Regions from separate parts of the Cytobacillus sp. BC1816 genome, predicted to be linked through region 1. Evidence: riboswitches for the same ligand, from Rfam matches in the RefSeq annotation. Region 1 holds a riboswitch; the other holds the start of a gene.
The links. A riboswitch is a leader RNA that binds a small molecule or an ion and turns the genes downstream of it on or off. The one in region 1 is predicted to bind preQ1.
Positions count from the first base shown of each region.

Region 2: it holds a riboswitch for preQ1, as region 1 does, so the genes downstream of both, queC (7-cyano-7-deazaguanine synthase QueC) here and queF (preQ(1) synthase) in region 1, are expected to answer to the same signal.

Region 1 is NZ_CP195611.1:1,012,291-1,027,142, forward strand. Features, by position in the region: gene ACR42H_RS05390 (TldD/PmbA family protein) at 1-1,317, shown strand, start outside; gene ACR42H_RS05395 (TldD/PmbA family protein) at 1,319-2,677, shown strand; gene ACR42H_RS05400 (GNAT family N-acetyltransferase) at 2,857-3,408, shown strand; gene ACR42H_RS05405 (hypothetical protein) at 3,424-3,747, shown strand; gene ACR42H_RS05410 (DUF3243 domain-containing protein) at 3,789-4,130, opposite strand; gene tatC (twin-arginine translocase subunit TatC) at 4,196-4,924, opposite strand; gene tatA (twin-arginine translocase TatA/TatE family subunit) at 4,939-5,157, opposite strand; gene ACR42H_RS05425 (GMC family oxidoreductase) at 5,340-7,049, opposite strand; gene ACR42H_RS05430 (gluconate 2-dehydrogenase subunit 3 family protein) at 7,076-7,840, opposite strand; gene ACR42H_RS05435 (5-formyltetrahydrofolate cyclo-ligase) at 8,315-9,040, shown strand; gene ACR42H_RS05440 (peroxiredoxin-like family protein) at 9,052-9,498, opposite strand; gene ACR42H_RS05445 (Bax inhibitor-1/YccA family protein) at 9,709-10,350, opposite strand; gene mscL (large conductance mechanosensitive channel protein MscL) at 10,421-10,792, opposite strand; PreQ1 riboswitch class I at 10,935-10,980, shown strand; gene queF (preQ(1) synthase) at 11,091-11,588, shown strand; gene ACR42H_RS05460 (YhdT family protein) at 11,747-12,037, shown strand; gene panF (sodium/pantothenate symporter) at 12,034-13,476, shown strand; gene ACR42H_RS05470 (hypothetical protein) at 13,749-14,852, shown strand, end outside.
Region 2 is NZ_CP195611.1:2,517,994-2,532,845, reverse strand. Features, by position in the region: gene ACR42H_RS13010 (LamB/YcsF family protein) at 1-271, opposite strand, end outside; gene ACR42H_RS13005 (biotin-dependent carboxyltransferase family protein) at 273-1,283, opposite strand; gene pxpB (5-oxoprolinase subunit PxpB) at 1,280-1,990, opposite strand; gene ACR42H_RS12995 (CBS domain-containing protein) at 2,326-3,048, shown strand; gene ACR42H_RS12990 (hypothetical protein) at 3,099-3,227, opposite strand; PreQ1 riboswitch class I at 3,379-3,421, shown strand; gene queC (7-cyano-7-deazaguanine synthase QueC) at 3,474-4,133, shown strand; gene queD (6-carboxytetrahydropterin synthase QueD) at 4,137-4,613, shown strand; gene queE (7-carboxy-7-deazaguanine synthase QueE) at 4,606-5,337, shown strand; gene ACR42H_RS12970 (ABC transporter ATP-binding protein) at 5,485-6,591, shown strand; gene ACR42H_RS12965 (ABC transporter permease) at 6,581-7,384, shown strand; gene ACR42H_RS12960 (ABC transporter permease) at 7,384-8,187, shown strand; gene ACR42H_RS12955 (ABC transporter substrate-binding protein) at 8,184-9,257, shown strand; gene ACR42H_RS12950 (divergent polysaccharide deacetylase family protein) at 9,344-10,117, shown strand; gene ACR42H_RS12945 (efflux RND transporter permease subunit) at 10,351-13,413, opposite strand; gene ACR42H_RS12940 (TetR/AcrR family transcriptional regulator) at 13,588-14,466, shown strand; gene ACR42H_RS12935 (lmo0937 family membrane protein) at 14,611-14,763, shown strand.

The DNA of each region.
Region 1 (14,852 bases):
GTTGAGGATCGTTTCACCAATAACCTTGCACTTCAGGGAGGGAAAATTGAGAGCAGCTTATCAGGCAGGGATTATGGGATAGGCATTCGCGTGTTTAAGGGACTGCAGAGTGTTTATGCTTACACAACGGATGGATCAAAGGAAGGTTTGCTGAAAGCTGCGGGCAATGCTGCCCAGGCGATCAGAGGTGAGAAAACCATTCAGCCTGCACGGCTGCAAAAGGAAATTATTCCGGCAGCACATCCTATATCTCTGAATCCGCGCGAAGTGGAGAAGATCCGCAAAGTAGATGTGATGAAAAAGGCATCCGAAATTGCGAAAAACTATCACAGCAGCATCCAGCAGGTTACGGTCAGGTATTTGGATGAAGAACAGAATGTGCTGATTGCCAACTCGGAAGGTAAGTTTGTTGAAGATCGCCGGGTGCGAAGCCGCCTTGCCATTCAGTCGATTGCTGCAGAAGGAAATCAAATGCAGACTGGCTTCTATGGACCTGGAGCCCATAAAGGCTTTGAATTCATGGAAAACCTTAACCTTGAACATTATGCAAAAGAAGCATCCCGCATCGCGGTTACGATGCTTGGTGCAGACCCATGCCCAAGCGGAAAATTCCCTGTCATTATCGATAATGAATTCGGCGGCGTCATTTTCCATGAAGCATGCGGTCATGGCCTTGAAGCCACATTTGTATCGAAAGAGAACTCTGTATTTACAAATCGGATTGGTGAAAAAGTGGCTTCAGATGTCGTTACATATATTGATGACGGCACACTTTCCAATGAGTGGGGATCCATTACCATTGATGATGAAGGGGAAAAAGCCTGTAAAAATGTACTGATTGAAGATGGTATTTTACAAGGTTACTTGATTGATAAATTGGGCGGACGACGAATGGGTATGGAATCAACCGGATCTGGCAGAAGGGAGTCCTACCGTTTTGCGCCAACTTCAAGGATGACCAATACGTATATCGCAAATGGCAAGTCCACTCCGAAAGAAATCGTATCAAATACAGAGTACGGAATTTATACAAAATACATGGGTGGCGGCCAGGTCAATACAACAACTGGTGATTATAATTTTGCCGTTATGGAAGCGTACCTTGTGAAAGATGGAAAAATCGGCAAACCGTTAAAAGGTGCTACTTTAATAGGGAATGGCCCAAAAACGCTTCAGCTGGTTGATATGGTGGGGAATAACCTTGATCATGGTGCAGGCATGTGCGGTTCCCTGAGCGGAAGTATCCCTGTCAATGTTGGCCAGCCGATGATCCGCGTAAGCGAAATGACTGTTGGCGGAACAAAGGGGGGGGAATAATATGAATCTGCAGGAATTTAAGGAAAAGCTATTTCAGCTTGGCGAGCAGCATGGTTTTACAGATATGGAGCTGTATTATGAGAGAGAGGAGAAGTTCGCCTGCGAGCTTTACAAAGGGGAAATTGATTCCTACGATACTTCCGAAGTGTTCGGAACCTCCTTCCGAGGCCTTTACGAAGGCAGGATGGGCTATGCTTTTACGGAGAAACTGGATGAGGACTCCCTGTCTTTTCTGATCGAGAATGCAAAGGAAAACTCTCAGTTTATTGAAGATGAAGTACAGGAAGAAATCTTTGCCGGCAGCGAAAGGTATGAAAAAGGAAGCTACTATTCAGCTAATCTTGCGGAGGTCACAATCCCTGAAAAAATGAACCTGCTAAAGGAAATAGAAAAACACATCTATGCATATGATGAGCGGGTAACCGGGACTGATTATTTCATGCTGAGGAGCGGTGAAACGGAAAGGGTTCTTCTCAACAGCAAAGGCCTGAATCTCAGCGAAAAGAACAATCATGCCGGCATTTATGTATCAGTTATCGTTAAGCAGGGAGATTTAGTGAAAAATGGTGAATACTCCAAGTTTACGAGAGACTTTTCCATCTTTAAGCCTGAGGAAATTGCCAAGCATGCAGTAGAAGAAGCCTTATCTCAGCTTAATGCCAGAAGTGCTGAAAGCAAAAAATATCCTGTATTATTGAGAAATGATGCAGCCAGCGCCATGCTTCAGACATACATCCCTATCTTCTCAGCGGAAAATACCCAAAAAGGGCAATCGGCTTTAAAGGGCAAAACAGGTGAAATCATTTCTGCAGCGTCATTGAATATAATAGATGATCCATTTTTAGAAGAAGGTCTGCTCAGCTCTAATTTCGATGGCGAAGGGGTCGCCACTGCCAGGAAAGATATTGTGAAAGAGGGCAGGCTTGTTACCTTGATGCATAACCGCAAAACAGCTCAAAAAGATGGTGTCGAATCGACGGGCAATGCCTACAAAGCTTCTTATAAGGGCGCTTTAACGGTAGCCCCAACGAACCTTCATGTCATTCCAACTGATCAAAGCTATGATGAGCTGGTGTCATCGATCTCAGAAGGGATGATCATAACCGAATTATCCGGCCTTCACTCCGGAACTGATACCGTATCAGGGGACTTCTCCATTGCGGCTAATGGCTATTATGTCAAAGACGGTAAAGTGCAAAATGCAGTAAACCAAATGACGATTGCCGGAAACTTCTATGAGCTATTGAATAATATTGAAGCCATCGGCTCAGACCTGGAATTTTCGATGGGATTCATGGCCACAGGCTACATTGGTTCGCCATCTTTATTAATCAGGGAACTGGCTGTGACGGTTGAATAATTAAAAGATAATGGCACACTACTGTAATACGTGGTGTGCTTTCTTAATTGTGTGAGAATTAAATGTACCTAGATATAAATAATATGTTGCTGGATAAGCTGAAAAATATTCTGGAAAAATAAAGGATATTCTTTCGAAGAATAGAAATATTGCTGTTAAACAAAAAAGGAGGCAATGAGATGAACCTAATTGAAACCAGCCGCCTAATTCTTCGCAGTCTTACCCTTGACGATGCACCCCAAGTAGAAGAATATGCCAGTGATTATGATGTGGCCAAAACAACACTAAATATTCCCCATCCCTATCCGGAAGGGGGAGCAAGGGAGTTTATTACAAGCATCCTGGAAGCAGAGAGAAACGGTAAAATTGCGATTTTCGCCATAACGAAAAAAGAGGATAATAGCTTATTAGGACTCATCAATATTACAGGCACTAATGCAAACAGAAGAGCAGAAATCGGCTATTGGATCGGCAAGCCGTTCTGGGGAAAAGGGTATGGTACAGAGGCAGCCAGGGCAGTTATTAAATATGGATTTGAAGAGCTGAATCATAACCGCATTTATGCCCTTGCTTTTACAGACAATCCTGGATCATGGAGGATTATGGAGAAGTCAGGAATGAAGCATGAAGGAATTTTGCGCCAGCATGTAATGAAAGACGGCAGGCCGGTAGACCTGACTTATTATGCGATATTGCTGGAGGAATATATAGGGGATGGTGCAGCCGTTTGAATCCCGATCCGCATTATGTTTCAATGGAAGCAAATCATTTTTTATATGGAGGTTCATGTGAGGATCATTGCTTCCCATCCTTTTATAACAGTCAGCCGGAAGATCGATTGGAATCAGCAGCAATACATTGAAAAGGAACTTTATCTTCATTTATTTAAGGATCACATCCTTTCGCCAACGGATAAATTTCTCCTTGATGAAGTTTGGGATATGTCATACAGATCTTCCAATAGTGAAATTGGTTTTCTCTATCTTCATACCAATCGGGGACTATTCTCTTTTCAAGTAAAGTCTGAGCCAAACCAGTTTATAAGTCTTTATAGAGACCTGAAAAAGTAACAAAGCCGGAATTGTCATACACAGCAATTCCGGCTTTGTTATTAAGCCTTTTCGGCCAGTCGTACAAGCATATGGGCCAGCTTATGCTTTTCTTCATCATTGCCAGCTTTCCATAATTCTTTCAGAAGCTGTTCCTCGCGGTTTTTTGGCTCCACATTTTCAGCCAGGTAGCCAGCCACCTTTTCCGCTGTTACCGCAAGCTGTTCCTCGTTTAATCCCAGCTTTTTGCCAAGCTCGATTCTTTCAGCCAGATAGCTTTTAAACTCGTCGAAATTGCTTAAAATATCTTCGGCCCTTTCATTTGACATCTTATCCATTGTATTCTTGATATTTTTTGTATCCAATTCACCATCTTGTTTGATTACATGATCCTGTTCATTCATTTAACAGACCTCCCAAAAGAACGTTTTCTTATTAAATATCCTTTTGGGGGCCAACCTAAACTTGTTTATATCTCGCTGGATGGAGATTCCTGAACAGCTTTCAATTTCTTGAATTTTAATTTTGACATAATAACGCCAATTTCATATAGCCCGATAAGGGGCACAAGGACAAGAATCTGTGAAAATAAATCAGGCGGTGTAATTAGAGCTGATACAACAGCCATGATCAAGTAAGCATATTTTCGCATCGAGCTGAGCATGGCTGGGGTAACAATGCCGATGGTTGTCAGAAACAATAACAGCAAAGGCACTTCAAACAGAAAACCAAAAGGAATGGTCGACATCAGCAGAAAAGAAAAATACTCCCTGGCAGTGATCATCATCGCAAAATGTGATTCACCCAATAGCATTAAAAACTGATAAATAGCAGGGAATATAATAAAAAAGCCGAAGCAAAGGCCGCCGATAAAGCTGAAGAGAATAGCCGGAAAAAATATCAATGATACTTTGCTTTCCTTTTCCGTTAATGCGGGCCTCACAAATAGCCAGACCTGATAAGAGATAAAAGGAAGCGAAAGCCCAAGGCTGATGCTTCCTGCAATTCCCGTGTACAGCTTAATCACATCCAGCGGTCCAAGCATGACAAGCTCATGATCATTCGCGAGCATAGGGATCAGTCTGTTGATGAAAAACAGACAAAGGGCAAAGCTGGCTATAAAGAAAATCAGTGATCGGATCAGCACTTTTCTCAGATCTGTTAAATGCTCGACAAGGGTTTGTTCATCCGTTTTCAATCTAAACCCTCCTATTAAAGCGGTTTATCCTTCCGGTCAGCCGTTTCGATTGGACGTTTTTTTGAATCGGGTTCCTCATCATCACTCATAATTTCTCTGGCTGATTTCTTGAATTCTGATAAGGTTCTTCCAAAGGCAGACCCGATTTCCGGAAGCTTTTTAGGACCAAAGATAATTAAGGTAATAACAAGGATGATAATTAATCCGGGAATTCCGATATTTGAAAGCCCCATGATGTTCACTCCTTTTTGTGGATTTTTAAAAAGGTGAGCAAGTATTAGTTTGAACTTCAAGATATGTCTGGCTCCACAAGGAACGCTTCGACAGGTTACCATCGCACGACTAAAAGCGATAGCTTTTAGGAGGAGCGCCGGCCCCCACAGGTGTCTTTCTGGGCAAGGCGCTTCCGCCTTTCTTATGCAAGCAGGCCGCCTTCTTTGCTGTATTTAATGATTCCTTCAGCAGCACGGTAGGCGAGTGCACCAACTGTTCCTGTCGGATTATAACCTCCGTTGTGAGGGAAAGCGGATGCGCCAATGACAAATACATTTTCTGCATCCCACATCTGCATATAGTTGTTTACAGCTGATGTTTCGGGCTCAGCCCCCATGATCACGCCGCCGGTATTGTGTGTTGTCTGATAAGGGACGATGTCATAGTGCTCCAGCTGCTGCCGGTCATTAATTTTTGCCGGTCCCATCTCCTTCATGATTTTGTCTGTGATTTTTCCAATATAGTTATAAAGGTTCTTATCCTGCTCGGTAAAATCATATGTCAGACGAAGCAGAGGAAGCCCGTAGGCATCTTTATAAGAAGGGTCTAAGTCCATATAATTGTGCTGCACAGGCATGGAAGCTCCCTGTGTCCCAATGCTTAAAGCCCTTGTGAAATACTTAATGGAATTCTCCTTGAACTTGCTGCCCCATTTCGGTGTATCAGTCGGAACCATATTATATTGAATCGGACGGTATCCTGATTGGTTGAGGGAAATGGAGCCCCCATGGATAAAGCCAAGATCTGAGTGGTCAAAATTGTCTCCATTGTAATCATCCACAGTAGCACCAAGAGCACCGGCACCCATGAATGTATTGAATTGTTCTTCATCAAAAAATCCAGCTGATCCGGGAAGGATCTGGTAGCAATAATTCTTTCCAATAACCCCTGACCCTGTGTCAGGATTGTATGGACGCCCCAGCTTGGATGTCAGCAGCAGGCGGGTGTTGTTCATGACATAGCTTGTCAGAATAACCATTTCTGCCGGCTGGATGAATTCTTCCTTAGTTTGCACATCCACATAGCGTACTCCTGTTGCTTTTTTGCCGTCGTGAATAATTTCTGTTACATTCGAAAAGTTGCGGATATCCACATTGCCAGTTTCTTTGGCAAACGGAATGACGGCAACGGTCGGATCTGCCTTGGCACCATATTCACAGCCAAAGCGTTCACAAAACGCACAATACTGACATGGAGCCAGCTTGGCGCCATATTGGTTTTCATAAGCCTGGCTCATATTGCCGGATGGCATATGGTAAGGTTTCATACCCAATGATTTCGCTGCCTCTTTAAATCTCGATGTAATGGGTGTTTCCTTCATTGGAGGATTTGGGAATGGATTTGCTCTCTTTGGCCCTAGCTCACCTTCCTCACCGCCAATTCCTGCCGCTTTCTCAAATTCATAGAAATAAGGCTCCAATTCATCGTATGTAATGCCCCAATCCTGAACTTGAAGCCCCTTAATCTTTGCTTCTCCATATTTTTTAACCGTCTGTGATTTAATTTCGAAGTCATAAGGCAAAAAGCGGAAAGTATGGCCATTCCAGTGGACACCGGATCCTCCTAAGCCTTCACCAAGCAAAAAGGAACCAAGCTGGCGCATCGGAAGAGCTCTTTCTTTCCCCTGGTTACGGAAGGTAATCGTTTCTTTTGAAAGGTCCTGCATTAATTCATAGCGGATTCCATAGCGAAGTTCATCATGGACAACATAGTAGTCCTTGACGCCGCGCTCCTTTCCCCGCTCCAGGCCGACCACTTTTAATCCCTGTTTCCCTAGTTCAGCCGCAATGATTCCGCCGGCCCATCCAACTCCTACAATGACTGCATCTGTTTTAGGCAATGTTTTAGCCATTTTTATCACTTCCTTAAGAGATAGTACTATTTCGTATATGAATGAAGGCTATTTGGTTCAATTTCCACAAATTTTTCAGACTCAATTTGATTGATATAGCTCATCTGATGGCCAGGAAAGTCTTTCATTTTCCAGCCTTCCATATTCTTGTTTCCGGCATAGGCAGGATCTGCGTAAACGCCTTCAATAGTTGCTGCCCGGAGAATATTAAAAAATGTCCTGGAAGTAACACCCCGGAGCTCTACTTTATCCTCCTCAAAAGCGGTAAGGATTTCATCCTGCTGTTCACCCTCCAGTTCAGCGAAAGGCTTATTGAACTTATCATTGCTGTAGGTCTGCAGGGCAACAAGGCCGACATCAAAGACTTCATGCCGTTTTAAAGGGGACTGGTAACCCTGAAAGTTTGAGCCTGGGAAGAATGGGCCCAGCATATATTCCCTTGTATTGTTTCCCCATGAGCCCGCAAGCTGGTGGTCAATAAAAAATGGAACATCCAAATCATTAGCGCCAGGGCCATTTTCATCCTTTGGATAGATTCTCTCAACGGCCGCCTGAAGGATTCCGAATATCTCGGGGTTTGTGAAATATAAAGGTGACTGCTGATAGGCAACCTGATCATGCCCGTTTGTATGGGCATTCTCCTCCGTTGCTGTACCGTCTTTATTCATGTTTGCGCCAATTAAGCCGCCAAGAATGCCGCCTCCTACCAAACCGCCGGCAACTAACCCGGAATTGCGGATGAATCTCCTCCGGGACATGGTTGATTCTTGTTTTTGTTCATGTTCAGACATTTATCTAGAAACCTCCTTTTATTTGCCATTATGGTGAAAAAAATACATGTCTAAACAATGATCAGTAATTTTTTTTAGCAGATAGGGAGAAAAGAAGAGGGGTTTTAGGGGATTTAAGGCATTAAAAAAGATGCAAACCGATTGGTCTGCACCTTTTTTAAGTCCGATGACGGACAACCTGAGGATTATGATTTGCATAGGGCCGAACCGATTTTAAATATATCGGTTATAGACGAGAGTGCCTTTCGAACGCTCTGCAAACCCTCCCTGGTTTCTTGCAATGCCAATGACGAACCTTGAAGTCGCTGTTACGCTTTTCATCGTCAACCAGTCCCTTCTGTTTTGTTATTGGCCTTGCATTATTTGTTTACCACGAGATCTTGACTTAAAACCTATTTCTTTTAAAAAATGAAGTTCTTTTTCTATTCAGTTTTATCCCTTTTGGATAAAATAAAAGAAAGGAAGTGAAACGCAATGAATGCGAAGAAAGAAATCCGTGAGTACATATGGAATTTTCTTGAGGAGAACAAGCTTGGCCGCTTTCCGTTTCCTTTAAAAAATAGAATTCCCAATTTCAAAGGAGCTGAAAAAGCGGCTGCATTTGTTTTTACTATGCCTGAGTATAAAGAGGCTAAGGTAATTAAGGTAAATCCTGATTCTCCGCAGCTGCCGGTCCGTGCACAAATTTTGAAAGATGGAAAGACATTGCTGGTTCCAACTCCAAGGCTGAAAGGAGGATTTATTATGGTAAAGCCGGAATGGGTCCCAGCCGGGGAGGAGCGAAAAGCAGCGAGCCTTAAGCATATCCACTCATATGGTAAAGAAGTTCCTCTCACAGAATTGCCGAAAATTGATTTGTTTTTTGCCGGATCAGTGGGCCTTCACCGGGATGGCCGGCGTGTCGGAAAAGGGGAGGGCTATGCCGACCGTGAATATGCGATAATCAGAGAATTGGGAAATCCTGAAATCCCTGTAATTGGAACAGTGAATAGCGCCCAGGTTACAGAGGCAGATATCCCGAGGGACCCATATGATTTGACTGTCGACTGGATTGCAACCGAGAAGGAATTGATCAAAACAAATACGCCATATTCAAAGCCGAACGGCATTCAATGGGATCTTGTAACCAAGGAGGAAATGGAAGAGATGCCGGTTTTGCGTGAAATATGGGAGATCACAAAAGGAAAGGCAGCCAAGTAATTGACTGCCTTTTAAGCTTTCACTTCATCCATTTTCATTAAAACATCGTCAATCTTTGCATGATTTTCAGGGGATTCATCAATATGCTTCCATAAAATCTTTCCCTGTGGCGAGAAAAGCCATGTCCCGCCTTGAATGTAGACATCCTGAGTTTTCATGGACTTCATGACAAACTCCTTTTGTTTTTCATCCTTAGGGATAAAGCCGCCGACTTTTCCTGTTATAAATCCAAATGCTGCTTTTGAAAGAAGCTTCCACTTTGGCATTGTTTTATGCCCCATTCCTCTATAAGCTTCCCGGGATGGATCGCCAAGGATTGGAAAAGGGAACGGGCCGAATTGCTCAAGGAATTGATTGATGAATGTTCCTTTAGAAGGAGCAATGACAATGACTTGAAAACCTCTGGCTTCCAATTCACTTATGCGCTCGCGCAACTGCGCAAGATATTCTCTGCACACCGGTCAGCCAAGATGGCGGACGAAAACAGCCATTATATATTGGCCATTAATGGCCTGTTCAAGCGTAATATTTTTATCGGGATTTTGGGTTTCCAAAATATAATTCATTATTATCCCGCCTTTCGGATTTACTTCTGATCATACCTAATCTTTTTGAAGGAATAAAGAAATGAAGCTTGCACATAAAAAAACAGGAGTTCGCACTCCTGTTTAGTCCCTGCTCCCCAAAATTCCAAAAATACGAAGAATATTAATGAACAGGTTAATAAAATCAAGGTATAGGTTAAGAGCCATTAAAGGCACTTCTTCTGGTGAAACTCCATAATGCTTCATGCGGTTGAAATCGAATAGCACATATCCGCTGAATACAAGCACTCCGATAAAGGAGAATGCAAGCATAGCGTTAGAGCTTAACGGCCAGAAGATGCTGAAAATAGAGATTGCAATAAGGGCAAGCAATGCTGCCATCAGCATGCCGCCAAGGAAAGATAAATCCCGCTTGGTTGTCGTAGCGTATACAGCCAGGCCTGTAAACACAACCGTTGTCGCTGCAAGTGCGACCAGTACGGGGTTCGGGCCAATGGCAGCCAGGTAATGGGCAACAATCGGATAGGTCGTCATCCCTGAAATAAATGTGAATACATACAGGAATGGATACCCGATGGCCTTTTTGCGGCGAAGCAGGAAAGCGAAAAGCAGCATTCCGAGTTCAAGAATCATGAGCGGCAAAAACAGGGCTGGAGGGACGAAAACACCCGCCATCGTTCCGATAAAAGCAATACCCAATGATAAGGCGAATGCCCGTAAAACTGAAGGCAAATAACTATTATTTGCGGTTTGCTGTACATACATTTTTTTCATTTCTCCCCTAAAATCATTTGTATATGTATATACGTCAGAACTATTATATAAGTTTCATCATTTATTGGTTTTTTAAAAGGTCTCTTATTTCCGTTAATAGCTCAACGTTTTTATCCACAGCTGGTGCAGGAGTTGCTTCTTCTTTCTTTTTAAAACGATTGTTGATAATCCTGATAAAGATGAAAATAGAGAATGCCACAATGAAGAAATCAACCACATTCTGTATGAATAAACCGTATTTGACCTCAGCCCCGCCGACTTTTACCATCAGATCCGTAAAGTCAACTCCGCCCATCAGCAATCCCACAAGCGGCATGATGATATCATCTACTAGAGAAGATACAATCTTTCCGAAGGCAGCTCCGATAACAACCCCGACAGCCAAATCAAGCACATTTCCCTTCAGGGCAAATTTTTTAAATTCATTCCACATAACATGTCACCTTTCTAAGAAAATTAACGTAATTATACTATAAAAGAATAAATGAAAACCAGATAAAGAAGCCCCTATTGACAGAAACAGGCTTTTTCACTATAGTAACAATGACAATTATATTTCGAATATTCCCGTGTGAGCGGGAGAGGTTCATAGCTTCACCCTCTATAAAAAACTATGGCTTTGATTATAATAATCAACCATATCCATAAGAGGATATGGTTTTTATTTTTTAAGCTGTACTTTTTGGACCTCTTCTTAGGATCAGCGGGATCGTATAAAGGGAGGCTTTTTTATGTCAGGAAGAAAAGATGAGGAATTAACGGATATTACGCTATTGGGAAATCAGGGTACAAAATATCTTTTTGAATACTCGCCTGAGATTCTGGAGGCTTTTGACAATAAGCATCCAAACCGCGATTATTTTGTAAAGTTTAATTGCCCTGAGTTTACGAGTCTTTGCCCGAAAACAGGACAGCCGGATTTTGCGACCATCTATATCAGCTATATTCCGGATCAGAAAATGGTAGAGAGCAAGTCATTAAAGCTATATCTTTTCAGCTTTAGAAATCATGGCGATTTCCATGAAGACTGCATGAACATCATTATGAACGACCTTATTGAATTAATGGACCCGCGCTATATTGAGGTTTGGGGCAAATTTACGCCACGTGGCGGAATCTCCATTGATCCGTATTGCAACTACGGCAAGCCGGGGACGAAATATGAAAAAATGGCAGATTACCGTTTAATGAACCATGACCTTTACCCGGAGACAATTGACAATCGTTAAGATCATAGCTTGCTTAAAGTGAAATTTTAAAATAATATCAAAAAGGCAGAGCAATCTGCTTTTTTTGTTGCAGAAAATATACATAAGTGCGATTATATTCAGGGAATATTCTGTATTTTAGGGTACGTTACTATAATAAAGCTCTGAAGGGGGACAAAATGAAGAAAGGCATACATAAAAAAGATCCGCGCTTCAAAATCGCAGAGAGAGAGGCGTGGATTGGCATTGGTCTGGTGCTCTTCAATTTTGTATGGTGGTATGGGTTTGCCTATGGGATGGGGTCTGGGCCTGCTGGTGAGTATACATATATTTGGGGGTTGCCTGCCTGGTTTTTCTGGAGCTGTGTAGCAGGATTTGCCGTAATGGTGATTCTGGTAACAGCAGCTGTTAAGTTCCTGTTTAAAGAAGTGCCGTTTGAAGAAAACGGGGAAGGGGGAGAATCTGAATGAATTGGCAGGTAATTTTTCCTCTTCTCATCTTTTTAATTATTATTTTTCTCGTAGGCTTATGGTCCAGCAGAAAGATTGATACCGGGAGTTCGTTCCTGCAGGATTATTTTCTTGGAGGAAGGCAGCTTGGCGGTTTTATTCTGGCTATGACGATGATTGCAACCTACGGAAGTGCCAGCAGTTTCATTGGAGGTCCCGGCGTTGCTTACACACAGGGGCTTGGCTGGGTGCTGCTTGCGATGTCACAGGTTGTCACAGGTTATTTCGTTCTCATGGTGCTGGGGAAAAAGTTTGCCATCACAGCAAGAAAGTATAATGCTGTGACGCTCATCGATTTTCTAAAAGAACGATATAACAGCAGATGGGTTGTCTGGCTATCCTCTCTCAGCATCATTATTTTCCTTTTTTCTGCCATGGCTGCCCAATGGGTTGGCGGAGCAAGATTAATTGAGTCACTGACAGGATTAAGCTATTTGTCTGCTTTATTCATTTTTGCGGCTTCTGTTATGGTCTACGTGGTCATCGGCGGCTTCCGTGCTGTTGCCGTAACGGATGCTGTCCAAGGCGGAATCATGTTCATCGGCACCATGATCCTTCTGGTTGCTGTTATTGTGGCAGGTGGAGGAATACCGAATATTATCAGCGACCTGTCTTCAGAAAATCCGAATCTGATTACACCGTTTGGCTTTGATGGCGGATTGACTCCTTTATATGTATCCTCATTCTGGATTCTGGTGGGAGTTGGAGTTGTAGGCCTTCCTCAGGTCGCAGTGAGGGCCATGTCATATAAAAATGCCAGAGCCATGCACAGGGCCATTATAATCGGAACAATAGTAGTCGGCTTTATCATGCTTGGCATGCATTTAATTGGCGTATTTGCCCGTCCTATTCTTCCGGGGATTGAAGTGGGAGATAAAGTTATGCCGTTGATTGCCATGGAAGTTCTTCCTCCATGGCTTGCGGGAATTGTACTGGCTGCACCGATGGCTGCCATCATGTCAACAGTGGATTCCCTGCTCCTCCTGGTCAGCTCGGCGATCGTGAAAGATGTCTATATTAATTACATTAAGCCTGATGCCAAAGAAGCTGCCATAAAGAAACTGAGTTTTGCGGTTACAGCCCTGCTTGGAATTCTGGTTTGCATCATGGCTCTCAGTCCGCCCGATTTGCTGATCTGGCTGAATCTCTTTTCTTTTGGGGGACTGGAAGCAGCATTCATATGGCCAGTTGTGCTGGGCCTATATTGGGCTAAGGGAAATAGATATGGGGCTGTGGCCTCGATGATAACCGGAACTGCTTCGTATATTTTATTCCATACTTTTTATCCAAATGCATTAGGCATGAATACAGTCGTATTGCCTATTGCTTTGTCACTTGCTGCTTACGTATCTGTAAGTCTATTGACCGAAAAACATGCATCGGCACCAGCAGAAATATAAGCATTAGGCTCCGGAAACTATTCCGGGGCCTCTTGTCTCTTACTGTAAAACGCTGATAAATAGGGCATATGGCGTTTTATTCAACCGTATAAGTAAAGCAGGAGAAGAGTCATATATAAAGGAAACGGGAGGAAACCCTTGTTTTTGTAAAAAAATGAGCATATTGATAGGTTTGTAGAAACGATCCCTATTTGTTACACTTAATTAGTTGAAACGTAATTGTAACATTTGACTTTAAATGGAAATGTTTTTATAACATTAGGGAGAATATAATGAAAAATTTTATAAATATGATCATGATTGCCATGCTGTCATCCGCTATAGCAGGATGCTCAAATGAAATAAATGCATCTTTAAATACAGAAGAAATAAAATTTGAAAAAGAAGATAAAGTGGAAGCTGAACAGAATACATCAGCTGTACAAGAGGTCGGGAAAGAGAAAAAAGATACTGTTTGGCTTGAAGGCAAGTCACTATTCCAGGTGGACGCAGCAGATGGAAAAATGAAATATACAGTTTATCTATATGCTGAAGATGAAAGAAGAACCATCCTGGAAGAGGACAGTGCGAAAGGGAAGAAAGGCGATTCTTATTTTACAGGACATTACTCAGTTTACCTGGCTGAGAAAGGGTCGAAAGAGGCTTATAGACAGGAAGCCTTGAATAACAGTGCTGAATTGTCATTTAACCCTTCGAAGGAGCAGGTTTACACTCAGAAAATGAGGAACAAAACCATCATTTCGATTTTTCAGTCCAAGGGGGAAAATGCGGTTAAGGGCCAGCTGCTGGCGATTAAAGATGGAGAAGTGCTTAAAATCAATACAGAAAAAGAAGTGATCACTTCCTCCAAAGCGAAAATAAAAAATATTAATCAGAAGTATCTTCAAACTGCCCAAAATAAGAATGATAGATGGGTTATTTCAACATGGCTATTTAATGAAGAAACCCTTTCAATGAGCCTTCATGACCGAATAGAGCTGAACAAAGAAGATCATTCTGATATCGACTGGATGAATCTGTGGTTAAAAGAGGAAGCCCTATACTATCCTTTTAAAAACCTGGCACTCAGCGTGGATGCCATTGAAAAAGCCAAACAGGGAATTCCGCTCGGAAGCCCTTATCCAATTGGCACAAACATATCTGAAATTAAGAAGTCAGATCCAAATTATATTAAGGAAGGGTTTGAAAATGGAAGCCCTTTTGTCATGTACCCTGAAATCACCTATTATTTTGAACGGGAAACCGGAAATGTAACCGCAATTTCTATTCCTGGACAGCGGGTGAGAACTTTCATTGACGAGATTACTGCTATGTTTGGCACTCCTCTTGAAGTAAGGGAAGAGGTGCTGTCAGGTAAAACCATTTCCACCTACCTG
Region 2 (14,852 bases), 1.5 Mb from region 1:
GATAGACCACTAAGTCATAAGCTTCCTGAGGGGTTATGTTGATATCCCTCCGGCCGAATCCATGGAGATCCTGGAGTCCCGGATGGACTCCCAGACCAACATTCTTCTCAAGTGCCATCTTAACTGTTTTTCGCATGGTCGCTGGGTCGCCGGCATGAAATCCGCATGCAATATTGGCAGAAGTTATATGATCAAGAATTTCCTCATCTCGCCCCATCTTGTATAAGCCAAAGCTTTCTCCCATATCACAATTAATGTCTACAATGTGCATCTTAATTGCCTCCTCTTGTTTTTAAAAATATACCTTGCTTTAATTCCTTTAATTTCATTTCTCTCTTAATTAATAACTGCTGCGCCTGTTCATTTGAAATTTCTGCAAAACTTAAGGAGTCTCCAGGTTTGGCCTGCGCCAGAAGGGGAAGATCGACAGCAGCAGCCTGTCCAATTTTGGGGTAACCCCCCGTTGTTTGCCTGTCAGCCAGCAATACAATCGGATTTCCATCCGGAGGAACTTGTATGGAGCCAAAATTTACAGCTTCAGATATTTGCTCAGCATGTTCTGATAGCGCAAGGGCAGGGCCTTTCAGTCTGTAACCCATTCTGTCCGATTGTGAGGTCACTTCAAAGGCATGTTTAAAAAGCTGAACCTTGCTTGCTTCAGAAAATAAATCAAATTGGCGGCCCCTGGTTATTCTGATTTCTGGATTTGCCGCTGTGTCCGGTATGAGTTCTGATGCAATACCCCAGTCGTTTTCAACAAAGGTTCTATCAAGAATCTGTTTTGTCAAATACTCCGTTATTTTCAATGACTGGAGAGAAGGTTTGCCGGTTTCCAGCAGGTCTCCTGACTTTAATGCTCTGCCTTTATAACCGCCAAGGCCTGCGCGGAGGTATGTGGATTTGCTGTTCATGACTTCAGGTACCGAAAATCCGCCCGCAACAGCCAGATAGGCTCGGCACCCTTTACGGCACTGGCCGAATTTAAGTTCACTGCCTTTTTTCACTAAAACGGATCTCCATGTCCGAACAGGCTGGCCATTGATGGAAGGGGATAGGTCCCCTCCGCAAATTGAAATGAGTGTATCCTCTTTAAATGTTAGCATTGGACCCATCATCGTTATTTCTAAAACAGGATCATTTTCTTTGTTTCCAGCCAGGAGATTGGCCATCCGGTGTGAAAAAGGGTCCATTGCCCCGCTGGAAATCACGCCATACTTTTGGTACCCGGTTCTCCCCAGGTCCTGAATGCTTGAAAGAAGTCCGGGCTTTAAAACGTTAATCATTGTTCCGTCTCCTCCCAATGATGGTATTCTTCCAGACTGATTGGCTTGAATTTGATATGGTCGCCTGCTTTCAGGAGAGTAGGGGATTCATCCATCGGCCGAAACAATTTAACAGGAGTACGCCCAATCAGCTGCCAGCCGCCTGGCGTCTCAATGGGGTAAATCCCTGTCTGCATACCGGCAATCCCTACCGTTCTTTCCGGTATCTTTAGACGTGGCGTATCCCGTCTTGGTGCGGCAATTTGCTCTGACATTCCGCCAATAAAAGGGAATCCCGGTGCAAATCCAATCATATAGACCAAGTAACTGCCTGAAGAGTGAACTTCAATAACTTCTTCAGGTGTAATCCCATTATGCTCTGCCACAAAATCAAGATCCGGCCCAAATTCTCCTCCATAGCATACCGGTATTTCAACGATTTGAGGTTCCTGCATATCATTTTCCGTCAGTTCTTCAATAAGCGGTGTTATCAGTGAACACACGAAATCAAACGGGAGCTGGCCATTTGAAAGCTGATAGGCTTCAAATGGATTATAAAAAATGGTTACAGTTGTGTAAGCAGGTATGTATTCAATCATCCATTCGGGTGGGTGCTTTTCGAGAAAGGCAGTCAGCGATTGAACTTTCCGATGTGTTTCCTTGCTGATTTCTTTCCCAAGCTCAACAAGAACAGCATCTTCCCCCAAAGGGTGTAAAGTGTATCTCATCATTTCACCAGCTTTCGCAGAAATTTGTTGTGCGGAGGAATGAAATATTATTTAGATATAATAAATATTCATTTTCGTTATAAAGAAATGCATTCATTATTCTTTCCTTTGAAAAGGTATAGTCATATCGTTTAACGGTAGAACGAAAAAAATTATTAGTAAAGTTATATATTTATGCAAAGTCCTCAGCTGAAGAATATAATATTCTATAATAGACTGAAAATTCTTTTTGTGCAAATTATTCTGCCAGTATTCATACCATTATCTTCAAAGTTTAGTTTGTCCATCATTTTGGGAATAGAGGAGGGATATTACCAATTTAGGGAGAGATCATATTGGAAGCAGACATAGAAATGAACTTATCAGAAAGATTTGAGGCTGCCTTTAACCGTATTCACAAAGCCTTAAAACAATCTGCTAAAAACGCCAGAACAGATAGATTTTATAAACTTATAGAAATACAGAAAAACCATTCGCTGATTCGATTATATGAAGATGATTTGCACCAGTTTGCCAAACTGCGAAATGCCATTGTCCATGAAAAAATAGACCTTGATTATTATATTGCGGAGCCCCATCGGGAGACGGTAGAAAAGATTGAAAGAATTGCAGGCCATTTTGAAAAGCCAAAAACAGCACTCTCCATAGCTGCAACTCCCGTATTTTATTTTTATGAAGATGGCAAGCTAGCAGATGTACTTGCCATAATCAACAAATTTTCGCACTCCCAATTCCCGATTTACTCGAGAAAAGAGGAATATTCATGGCTATTAACTTCGGCAGATATCGTGAAATGGATGGCAGAGCACTTTACAGAAGAAACAATCCAGTTGAAAAAGGTGAAAATTAAAGAGCTTTTCAACAAGAAATCGAAGCATCAAATCTCGTTTGCCGGCAAAGATACATCAATATTTGAATTAGAGGATATGTTTGAGTACTCCCGAAATAAAAGTGAAAAGCTGGAAGGGATTATTGTTACCGAGAATGGAAAGCCGACTGAAAAACCAAAAGGCATCATTACAGCGTGGGACCTCCTGGAAGCCGATTTCGAAAATTAAAATGCAAAAAAGGTGCCAGGCAACAGCTGCACCTTTTTTGCCGGTTCCGATTATTGCAGCAGTCCCAGACGTATCATAGTGGTCCTATCCTGGATATTCATTCCTGCAGACCTTCTTGCAAATGTCCCTTTTTTTGCAATGCCAAAGGAATAGCGTGAAGTCGATGTAAACCGGATCATGGCTTCAGTCCCTCCTTCAGAAATTGGCGCTGCATTATTACTTTCCCGCGATTTTGAATAATAAAACTTTTTTGCTGTATAAATTAAAGCCTTCTAAAAAATCATTAAAGATGATAATATAAACTGATAGTTCAATAACAAATCCGTGTACACGGTAGAGGTTCTAGCTACCCTCTTTAAAAAACTAAGGAAAACAGGTCTGCTTTCTTAGTGGTCCTGTTTTTCTATTTAAAGGAGAATTTTTATATGAAAAATGACAAAGCACTCGTTGTGTTCAGCGGTGGTCAGGATAGTACAACTTGCTTATTCTGGGCAAAGGAACGTTTTGCAGAAGTGGAAGCAGTCACTTTTAATTATAATCAGCGTCATAAGCTGGAGATCGAATGTGCACAGCAAATAGCAAAAGAGCTGGGAATCAGGCACCACATTCTGGATATGTCCCTATTGAATCAGCTGGCACCAAATGCACTTACCCGTGATGAGATTGAAGTTAAGGATGGGGAGGAAGGCGAGCTCCCATCCACATTTGTGCCTGGGAGAAACCTTTTATTCCTGTCATTTGCCGGTGTGCTGGCCAGTCAGATCAACGCAAAGCATATTATAACCGGGGTGTGTGAGACAGATTTCAGCGGCTACCCTGACTGCAGAGATATTTTTATTAAATCATTAAATGTTACACTTAATCTATCAATGGATCACCAGTTTGTGATCCATACACCTTTAATGTGGCTTAACAAAGCAGAGACATGGAAGCTGGCAGATGAATTAAATGCCCTCGATTATGTGCGTGAGAAGACACTGACATGCTATAACGGAATTCCGGCTGATGGCTGCGGTGAGTGTCCTGCATGCCATTTAAGGAAAAATGGCCTTGAAGAATACCTCAAGGAAAAGGAGGAGCTTTAAGCCATGTACGGTTTCAGGATTGTTGATAAACTGCAGAAAATTAATGAGGATATTAAACCCGATCAGCTGAAATACCACCAAAAGCGTGTATTGGTCAGCAAGGAATTCACTTTTGATTCAGCCCACCATCTGCATTGCTATGAAGGCAAATGCAAAAACCTGCATGGGCACACCTACAAGGTGGTTTTTGGCCTAAGCGGATTTGTGGATGACAGAGGGTTAATGATAGATTTTGGCGACATTAAAGAAATTTGGAAAAACGAAATTGAAATATTTCTGGACCACAAGTATCTGAATGAGACACTGCCGCCAATGAATACGACAGCAGAGAATATGGTTGTCTGGATTTATGAAAAAATGGCAGACAGCCTTCAAAACAGAAAAGAGCAATATATTGGGGCAAGAGTAGAATTTGTGCGCCTTTTTGAAACTCCTACAAGCTATGCTGAAGCAAGAAGGGAGTGGATGGAGGTTGAGTAAGATTCCTGTTCTTGAAATATTTGGGCCAACCATTCAGGGTGAAGGGATGGTGATCGGCCAGAAAACGATGTTCGTCCGTACAGCAGGATGTGATTATTCCTGCAGCTGGTGTGATTCATCCTTTACCTGGGATGGAAGCGCAAAAGACAGCATCCGCCAAATGGAACCGGAGGATATTTGGAACGAGCTTAAAGAGCTTGGCGGGGATGGATTCTCCTTTGTAACGATATCCGGCGGTAATCCAGCCCTTCTAAAAAATTTGAGTGATCTTATTTCATTGCTCAAAGCAGAAAAAATTAAGATCTGTCTGGAAACACAGGGGAGCTGCTGGCAGGATTGGTTTTATGAAATTGATGAACTGACCCTATCCCCAAAACCGCCGAGCTCAGGCATGAATACAGACTTCGATGTGCTCAATTATATTGTGAATAATCTTCAGACCCAAAGTAAGGCTGACCAGCAGTTCTCACTGAAGGTTGTTGTTTTTGATGATAAGGATTATGAATATGCAAAAAACGTTCATAAGCGCTATCCCGGTGTTCCGTTTTATCTGCAGGTGGGAAATGATGACACTGTTACAGCTGACGACCGAAACTTATTGCAGAGACTGCTTGACAAATATGATTGGCTCATTGAAAAAACGATACATGACAGTGATTTGACAGATGTTAAAGTACTTCCGCAGCTGCATACATATGTATGGGGCAATAAGCGGGGAGTGTAGTATCTGAATATCCCGCACCAATGGCTGCGGGATATTTTTGTTAAGGATGTTCACCAATATATGACAGATTCCGAGAAATTTATGATATTATACGTTTGAACTTAACAATACATAAGTGCTGTAATTTCTATAGATAGGGAGAGTTAGATGACAGATAACACCATTATTCGATTTAATTCCGTTACAAAAAGATATGATAATGATCCGCCGGTTTTAAAAGATGTCAGCTTTGAAATTGAACGCGGGAAGTTCTATACCCTTTTAGGGCCATCGGGCTGCGGGAAAACAACCATATTGCGATTGATTGCCGGCTTTACTGAACCTTCCGAAGGGGACATTTATTTTAATGGGCGAATAATAAATAATGTTCCAGCAAACAAAAGGCAGGTAAACACTGTTTTTCAGGATTACGCTCTATTTCCGCATCTGAATGTGTATGAGAATATTGCATTCGGTTTAAAAATCAAAAAATTAAAGAATGCAGATATTGATAGGAAAGTAAAAGAAGCGCTAAGATTTGTGAACCTTGAAGGCTACGAAAATCGGGAAATTAAAGAAATGTCAGGTGGACAGCGCCAGCGTGTGGCCATCGCGCGTGCCATTGTCAATGAACCAGAGGTTATTCTCCTGGATGAGCCTTTATCCGCACTTGATTTAAAGCTGCGGACCGAAATGCAATATGAGCTGAGGGAACTGCAGAGGAATCTGGGCATTACATTTATTTTCGTCACACATGACCAGGAAGAAGCATTAGCCATGTCAGATGAAATTTTCGTGCTTAACAGTGGAAGCATCGAACAAAGTGGAACTCCTACTGATATTTATGATGAGCCGATCAATCGTTTTGTGGCAGATTTTATTGGGGAATCAAATATTGTTGCTGGAACGATGATCCAAGATTATCAGGTAAAGTTTGCCGGAAAATTATTTGAGTGTGTTGATGGGGGCTTTGAGCCAAATGAAGATGTAGAGATCGTCATCCGGCCTGAAGACCTGGCTATTACTGCACCGGAAGACGGGAAACTGAAGGTACATGTTGACTCCCAGCTTTTTAGGGGCGTCCATTATGAAATCAGCTGCTATGACAGCGATGGCAATGAATGGCTGGTCCATTCAACCAAAAAGGCGACAGTCGGGGATCAAATTGGCCTTTATTTCGATCCCGAAGCAATACACGTCATGAGGCATGGGGAAACAGAAGAGGAATTTGATAAGCGTCTTGAAGCTTATGAAGAGGAAAGCCATGAGAACTAACTCCCGCAACTTTTATTTAATTCCTTATGTCCTTTGGATTGCCCTCTTTGTTGTAGCGCCATTGCTTCTTGTTCTGTATTATTCGTTTTTCGATATTGAAGGGCACTTCACTTTGGAGAATTATAGAAAGTTCTTTACACCCGTTTATTTAAAAATGACCCTGAGCTCCTTTTGGTATGCCTTTTTAATTACGTTATTTTCATTGCTGATCGCTTATCCGACAGCCTTTTTGCTTACTAAGACGAAACATAAGCAGCTTTGGCTCTTATTAATTATCCTGCCATCGTGGATTAATTTGCTTTTGAAAGCCTATGCTTTTCTGGGCATCTTTGGAACATATGGGGCAGCGAATAGCTTTTTGGATGTCATGGGAATAGGGGGAAGGCAAATTCTGTTCACTGATTTCAGCTTTATCTTTGTGTCGGTATACATTTTTCTTCCTTTCATGATTTTGCCAATATTTAATTCTTTAGATGAACTCAATCCAACCCTTCTTGATGCCAGCAATGATTTAGGCGGGTCTTCCTGGGTAACATTTAAACGCGTTATTTTTCCTTTGACACTTGACGGGGTGAAAGCAGGATGCCAGATTGTCTTTATCCCTGCACTTTCTCTATTCATGCTGACAAGGCTGATTGCAGGAAACCGTGTCATTACTCTGGGAACAGCCATTGAACAGCATTTTCTAGTGACACAGGACTGGGGAATGGGCTCGACCATTGCCGTATTCCTGATTATCGCAATGGTGTTCATTATGGTGCTGACAGGCAGAAGAAAGCGGGGGATTCTATAATGAAAAAGAACAGGAGATGGCCGGCGATTTATTTGGCTCTTATCTTTATCATCCTGTACGCCCCGATCTTTTACTTGATATTTTATTCATTCAACAGCGGAGGAACCATGTATCAATTCGAAGGTTTCACCCTGGATTGGTATCGGGAGCTGTTTGCTGATACCCGCTTGCTCATCATTGTCCTTAACACTATTATTATTGCCCTATTGTCTGCCGCGATTTCGACTATAATTGGAGTGGCTGGAGCACTTGCCATTGCCTATGCGAGAAAACGAAGAGTGAAAAACACGCTCTTGTCACTGAATAATGTGCTGATTGTCAGTCCGGATGTCATTATAGGCGCCTCGTTTTTGATTCTGTTTACAATGATCGGACTTAAGCTTGGATTTGTATCTGTTTTGCTTGCACACATTGCCTTTAGTGTTCCGATTGTTGTGCTGATGGTTTTGCCTAAAATAGAAGAAATGAGCACGTCCATGATTTATGCAGCCATGGATCTTGGGGCAAGCAGGTTTGATGTGCTGACTAAAGTCATTCTCCCTTATATTACTCCAGGAATTTTCGCTGGCTTTTTTATGGCCCTGACGTATTCCCTGGATGATTTTGCGGTAACTTTCTTTGTTACAGGCAACGGCTTTACCACATTGTCTGTCGAGATTTACTCACTGGCAAGACGGGGAGTTTCTTTAAATATTAATGCTTTATCTGCTTTGCTTTTCCTATTTACAATCATTCTGGTAATAGGCTATTACTTTATTACAAAACGAAATGATAAGCCGAATGGAATGGGGGTGAGGCAATGAAGAAGCTTGTTCAGGCGCTCGCCGCCGTACTAATTGTTTCATTTGCCTTGTTGTACATCGTTTCAGGGCTGAATTCCTCTCAGGGCTATACAAGCGGCAATACTTTGACCATTTTTAACTGGGGCGACTATATTGATGCAGACTTGGTGGACAAGTTCGAACAGGAAACAGGCATAAAAGTCATCTATGAGACGTTCGATTCCAATGAAGCCATGATGACCAAAATTGAACAGGGCGGCACAGCCTATGATATTGCCGTTCCATCTGAATATGCAATTGAAAAAATGAAAGAGGAAGACCTGCTTTTGCCGGTTGACCATTCGAAAATTCCGAATCTGAAATATATTGATCAGCGTTTTATGAACCTGCCTTTTGATCCCGGGAATGAATATTCGATTCCATATTTCTGGGGAACAGTCGGGATTCTTTATAACACCGATATTTTAGGAGATAAAAAAATCAAAAGCTGGCATGATTTATGGGACCCTGAATTAAAGAACCAGATCCTGCTGATTGATGGGGCACGGGAAGTAATGGGCATGGGGCTCAACAGTCTGCATTATTCTCTGAATGACAAAAATAAAGACCATTTGATCGAAGCAAAAGAAAAGCTCGATAGTCTTACTCCTAACATTAAAGCCATTGTCGGTGATGAAATCAGAATGCTGATGGAAAATGATGAAGCCGGCATTGGGGTGGTCTGGTCCGGCACGGCACAGGAGCTCATGTGGGAGAAGGATAATCTGGAATATGTACTTCCGGAAGAAGGCTCCAATCTTTGGTTTGATAATATGGTCATCCCTAAGACTGCCAAAAACCCGGAAGCGGCCCACCAGTTCATGAATTTCATCCTTGACCCGGAAAATGCGGCACAAAATACAGAATACGTTGGATATTCAACGCCGAATAAAGAAGCGATGAAATATATGGACGAAGAAACAATCTCAGATGAACGATTCTATCCCGATGAAGAAATGACAGCTCGGCTGGAGGTTTATGAGAACCTGGGAAAAAGGATGCTTGCTTATTATAATGAGCTTTTCCTTGAGTTTAAAATGCATAAAAAATAAAGTGCTGCCAGGATCAATTCCTGGCAGTTTTTGCATTGGAACTGTTTTAAAGATTCAGGGAATGCTAGCCCAAAGGAGGATGGAAAATGAAAATATTCATCAGTATATTTTTATTGATTTTTTCATTCGCAAGTATGGGGACTTCCATAAGTGCTGCCCCGCTAAAACCTGAATTGGCGATTGTCATTGACGATCTGGGAAACAACATGAAGGGAACAGCAGAAATGATGGAGCTCCCGGTGACCTTAACGGTTGCCATCATGCCTTTTATGCCAACGACAAAAGAAGATGCAGAACTGGCAAGTGAAAATGGACATGAAGTGATCGTTCATATGCCGATGGAGCCGAAAAGAGGAAAGAGGAGCTGGCTAGGTCCAGGGGCAATCACAACTGATTTAACCGATGAAGAAATCCGCAGCAGGGTGAAGAGTGCCATTAAAGAAGTGCCGCATGCCGTCGGGATGAATCATCATATGGGTTCAAGAGCCACTGAAAATGAGCGGGTCATGAGAATAGTCCTTAAAGTATGCAAAGAACAAGGATTATTTTATCTCGACAGCAAAACAACCGGCAAAAGCGTCGTTGGCAAATTGGCAAAAGAAATAGGTGTACCCTATGTAGAAAACAATATTTTCTTCGATGACATATACACCACTGCCCATATTACAAAACAGGCTGACAGACTTGCTGAAAAACTGGTGAAAAATGAACGAATTATCGCAATCGGCCATGTCGGCATCACAGGAACAAAGATGGTTAATGTGCTTAAAGAGTATATACCTGTTTATAAAGAGAAAGCAGAGATAGTGCCGCTGTCAGAACTGATTCCAGGCTATGAACTTATTGACGAAGGACCATAAATAAAATAAAAGCTGCAAGCCTGGTGTGGTTTGCAGCTTTATTCATGGTGTGTAATAAAACGGTGATGGTGAATACGGTTTGAATCCTAAAAGGTGGCCGCCCACATTCCGGTCTGGTTAGTCCCGCAACGAAGCGATGTTAGAAGAGGTGGGCGACCGTGAATATAGTATATGCAGTGATGCAAAAAGGATGCAGCAAAACCTCCCTGAATACAGGAAGGTTTTGTATGATTTTATTGATCTTGTATGGCATGGGTGTGCGGCACCTTTTTAAACGCGAGATACATCATCGGAACAATGATCAGGGTCAGGATGACCGAGAATAAAATGCCTGAGATAATGGTGATGGCAAGCGGCGTGAAGAGTGCGTCGCCGCTTACTGCAACAGGTATTAAAGCAACGATTGATGTTAATGCAGTCAGGATAATGGGCCTGAATCTGACACGACCAGCTTCTACTACTGCTTCTTGAATGGTCATTCCTGTTTTTAATCCCTGTTCCATAAATTCGATTAAAACAACAGAGTTGCGGACTACTATGCCGGTCAATGAAACCATGCCCATAACAGCAAGGAAACTGATTGGCGTTTGTGTAACGAACAAGCCTAGAATCGCACCGGCAATCGCCAGGTAAACGGCAACTAACACAAGGAATGGCAGGCCAAGGGAATTAAATTGAAATGCGATCAGCAAATAGACAAGGAAGATCACAATAATAAACAATACCGTTATTTCGGCAAAGAAATCATTTTGTGCCTGGTTTTCCCCGCCTATTGAAATACTGTAATTTTGATCATTCAATTTTTCACGTTCGTCTTCTACTAGATTTTGCACGGTTTCCTTAAAGGTTTTCTCATCCTTCGGGAAAGCCCTGATTGTAATGGCCCTTTCTCCATTTTGGTGAGGGATCCGCTGAATTTCTTCCGTTCTTTCTTCCTCAACAAGCGTATCTGCGGAAATCATTGCTGGAGGTCCACCCTGAGTACTTTCCGCTGGTATTTCCAGCTTGGATAGGTCAAGTTCTGCACCTTTTTCTCCAAGAAGGATACTCATATCTCTTTTGACAACACCATTATCAAAAGCTTTAAGCGGGATCCCTTCTGTAACCAGCCGAATCTGCTCACTGATCTCGTTTACCGTTATCCCATATTCCTCAAGAAGCTCTCTCTTCGGTACGTATTTTAAAGTTGGTTCCATACTGCCAATGTTATCGACTACAAAGTCGGCTCCTGCTTCATTCATTTCTCTGGAGAGATTATCGCGGAGTTCCAGCAGTTTTTCTAACTCAGGCCCTTTGACTGTTACCGTCACAGGTGCACCAGCAGGAGGCCCCTGCTGTATCGTTTCCATGAATATTTCTGAATCGGGATATTTCTCTCTCAAAATGGGCGACCAGTCATCGATTAACCCCTGTGCCGTCTGGCTCTCACGGTCCACCCGGGCAACAATCTGACCTGTATTGGAACCAGTCACATTAAGGGAGCTATTGAACAAGTTAGGCAAACCAGTCCCGGCAAAGACACTTGTTTCCTTCACACCCTTGTCGCTTAAAAGCATCTTTTCAATGTTCTCAAGTTCTTCAGCAGTCTCTTCAAGTGTTGTACCGATCGGCAATGACACATCTATAGTGACTTCTTCACGATCCGCAGCAGGGAAGAACTCAAAGGGCGTTAACAAAGCAAGGCCTAGGATAGCTGTAGTAACTATCAATCCTAAGAAAGAAACAAGCTTAGGTTTTTTGGAAATAGACTTTAAAAGCTTGTCAGCATATAGATCTGCTGATTTATTCAGCGGTTTTCCCAAAAGACCGGGTGCATCCGGAACTTTCCTGCTCGTTCTGCTGTACATCATGTAGCGCATCATTGGTACAAATATCAGTGCAACCAAAGTTGAAGCCAAAATGGTTGTAATCAGCACTGTTGGCAGCGCACGGATAAATGCTCCATTCCCTCCAGACAGAAAGATAAGCGGCAGGAAGGTAAAAACAATCGCCAGGGAGGACGTAACAATCGAAACCCAGATTTCTTTTGTCCCATTTATGGCTCCTTTTAATGCATTGTCCCCGAGCTTATACCTTCTCTGGATATTATCATTAACAACTATGGAGTCATCAACCAAAATCCCTAATGCGATTATGGCACCAATCACCGAGATCTGATTTAAATCAACCCCGGAAACCGGCAGGGGAATAAGCCCGATTAATACTGAAATAGGTATAGCCAGTGCAACAACAAATGCGCCTGAAACAGTAAGGCCAAGTGCTGTTGTTAATATAACCGCAATGACTGAGATGGCAAGGGATAGGAAAAGCCCGTCAAAAATCTCAGTGACAAGATGAGCCTGAGAATAATAATTCTCAATACCCACATTCTCAGGCAGGGATTTACTGAGTTCCTCCATTTTTTCGCTTACGCTTTCATCAACTGACGGAATATCCTGTCCTGCTTCCACAAAAGCTGTAAATGAAATCGAAGGTTTGCCTTTAAATGTAACAATATCTCCTTTTTCCTTCTGGACAATTTCTACATTGGCAATATCACCGAGAACGACTGATTCACCCTGGGGAGTCTTGCCTGCAAATACATTCTCAAGCTCATCCTCAGTTGTAAAATGATCGACGGTCAATTGAACGATTTCTGAATTTATTTCTTGTTTTCCTATTGGCGCAGGGTAGTATTCTTCATTTATTGCCTCGATCACATCAGGCAGAATGATGCCCTTTTCTTTTAGTGATTCTGGGTCAAGCTGGATGGCGATTTCTTCTTCAGCTAAACCTTTAATAGTTACACCTTCAACTCCTTTTAACGATTCAACTTCTTCCTTCCATCGCGCCAGTTCATCCTGTAAAGGAAGAAGGTTATCTATACTGTCACTTGTAAGATGGTAAGAAACGATTGGCATTTTTACATTCGATTCATTAATTTCAGGCTCAAAGGCTTCCTCAGGAAATCCGGCGGCTGCATCTGAAACAGCCTGCCGGATATTGCTGAACACTTCTTTTTTGTCTTCTCCGTCAGATACGGTTACGATAATAGCAGAGAAACCGGCTGCTGATGAAGAACTGATTTCTTCAATCCCATCAATGGACTGCAATTTTGTCTCAATGGGATTCGTAATATTTCTCTCCACACTGTCAACAGTCGCTCCGGGATAAACCGTATTCACCGTCCCGATATTAATGGCTGTTTCAGGAATTTCCCTTTGAGGGAGCTGTAAAAATGTAAAGGCTCCTACGATAACAAACAATAAAAATAAGATTAATATGATTTTGGATCGCTTTAGAATCCATTCAAGCATAAATTCTCCTCCTAAAAAAATGACTTTCGGGTCAAAATGAAAATAAATCACTTTTAATGTATTGAAAAATAAAGGTTTTCACCCCGACTTAATAGTCATTTTGAAGTGTTTTGTTAATGGAGTCAAGAATGGATGTGCTGAGGGACGAAAACTTATGTATGAGGTGTTTAGGATATGAATAAACGGGAAGCAATTTTAGAAACTGCAGTAAGCCTATTTGCAGAGAAAGGGTACAATCAGACCTCCATGCAGGAAATCGCAGATGGGGTCGGGATTTCCAAAGGATCCCTGTATTCTTTTTTTACTTCAAAAGAAGAGTTGATGATATCCATATATGAACATTATCAGCAGCTTGTATTTGAGAGGGTATTTATCATCGGTCTGGATGAAGATCTGCCGCCGCTTCAAAAGCTTGAGAAACAATTCACTGTTCAGTTTGAAGGAATATTGGAATATAAAGCATATATGAAGATGCATATGAGGGGAGAAGCTGCCACAAATAGTAAAAAAATTTCCGCTATGGAACACAGAATGAGAGGACGGTTATTTTCCTGGCTGGAAAAGAGTCTAGTCAGTCTTTATGGCGAAGAACTCTCAGCATATAAATGGGATATGCTGTTTATGATTCAATCCATATATCGGACCTATATGATGCTCATGGTTTCTGGAAAGGCGAAAATTTCACCTGCAAAAATTGGAAAGCATATCGTCAGACAACTTGAAGCAATGGCAATTGACTTTATCAGGGGAAACAGCCATCCGATTCTAGATGAAGAGATGATGAAGGATTTTGTTGTTGAAATGGACAAAGAAGGTGCATTCATTTCTTTTGAGAAAAGGGAGCAGGCATGGAAAACGTTTTATACCAAGCTTAAGGATTTGGAAAAAAGTGAAGCATCCTCATTAAAAGAAATTGCCAATCGCATATCAGAAGAAACAAGAAAATCCAGACCTGAAATGGTGGTAATCAAAGGACTATTCGCTTTATTAAAAGAGAACGGAGAAATAGCGGCTGCCGCAAAAGTGCTGGAAAATGAAATACTTTCTGAATAAAAATATCCATCCATTGCAAAACATAACATTGTCAGAACTGTAAAAAGTGCGGCAATGTTTTTTTTGTATTTTTCATTTACTCATGAATTAGTCCCCATTGTTAGGGGTATGTAAATAATAGATCAACAGGAAGGGGTGAATTGCATGCTTTGGACTTTAGCAGGTATTCTGCTTGTATTATGGATACTCGGATTAATATTTAAAGTAGCAGGGGGCATCATTCATATACTGCTGGTAATAGCAGCGATCATCATTGTTGTAAACTTTATAAGAGGCCGTGCATCCGGTAGGGGATAAATGAAAAAAGCCTTCAGTTTTGGAGGCTTTTTTCATTGGTACTTTAAAGTTAATGTATTTGATCCATCCCGTTTAAAGCTATCCCGTGC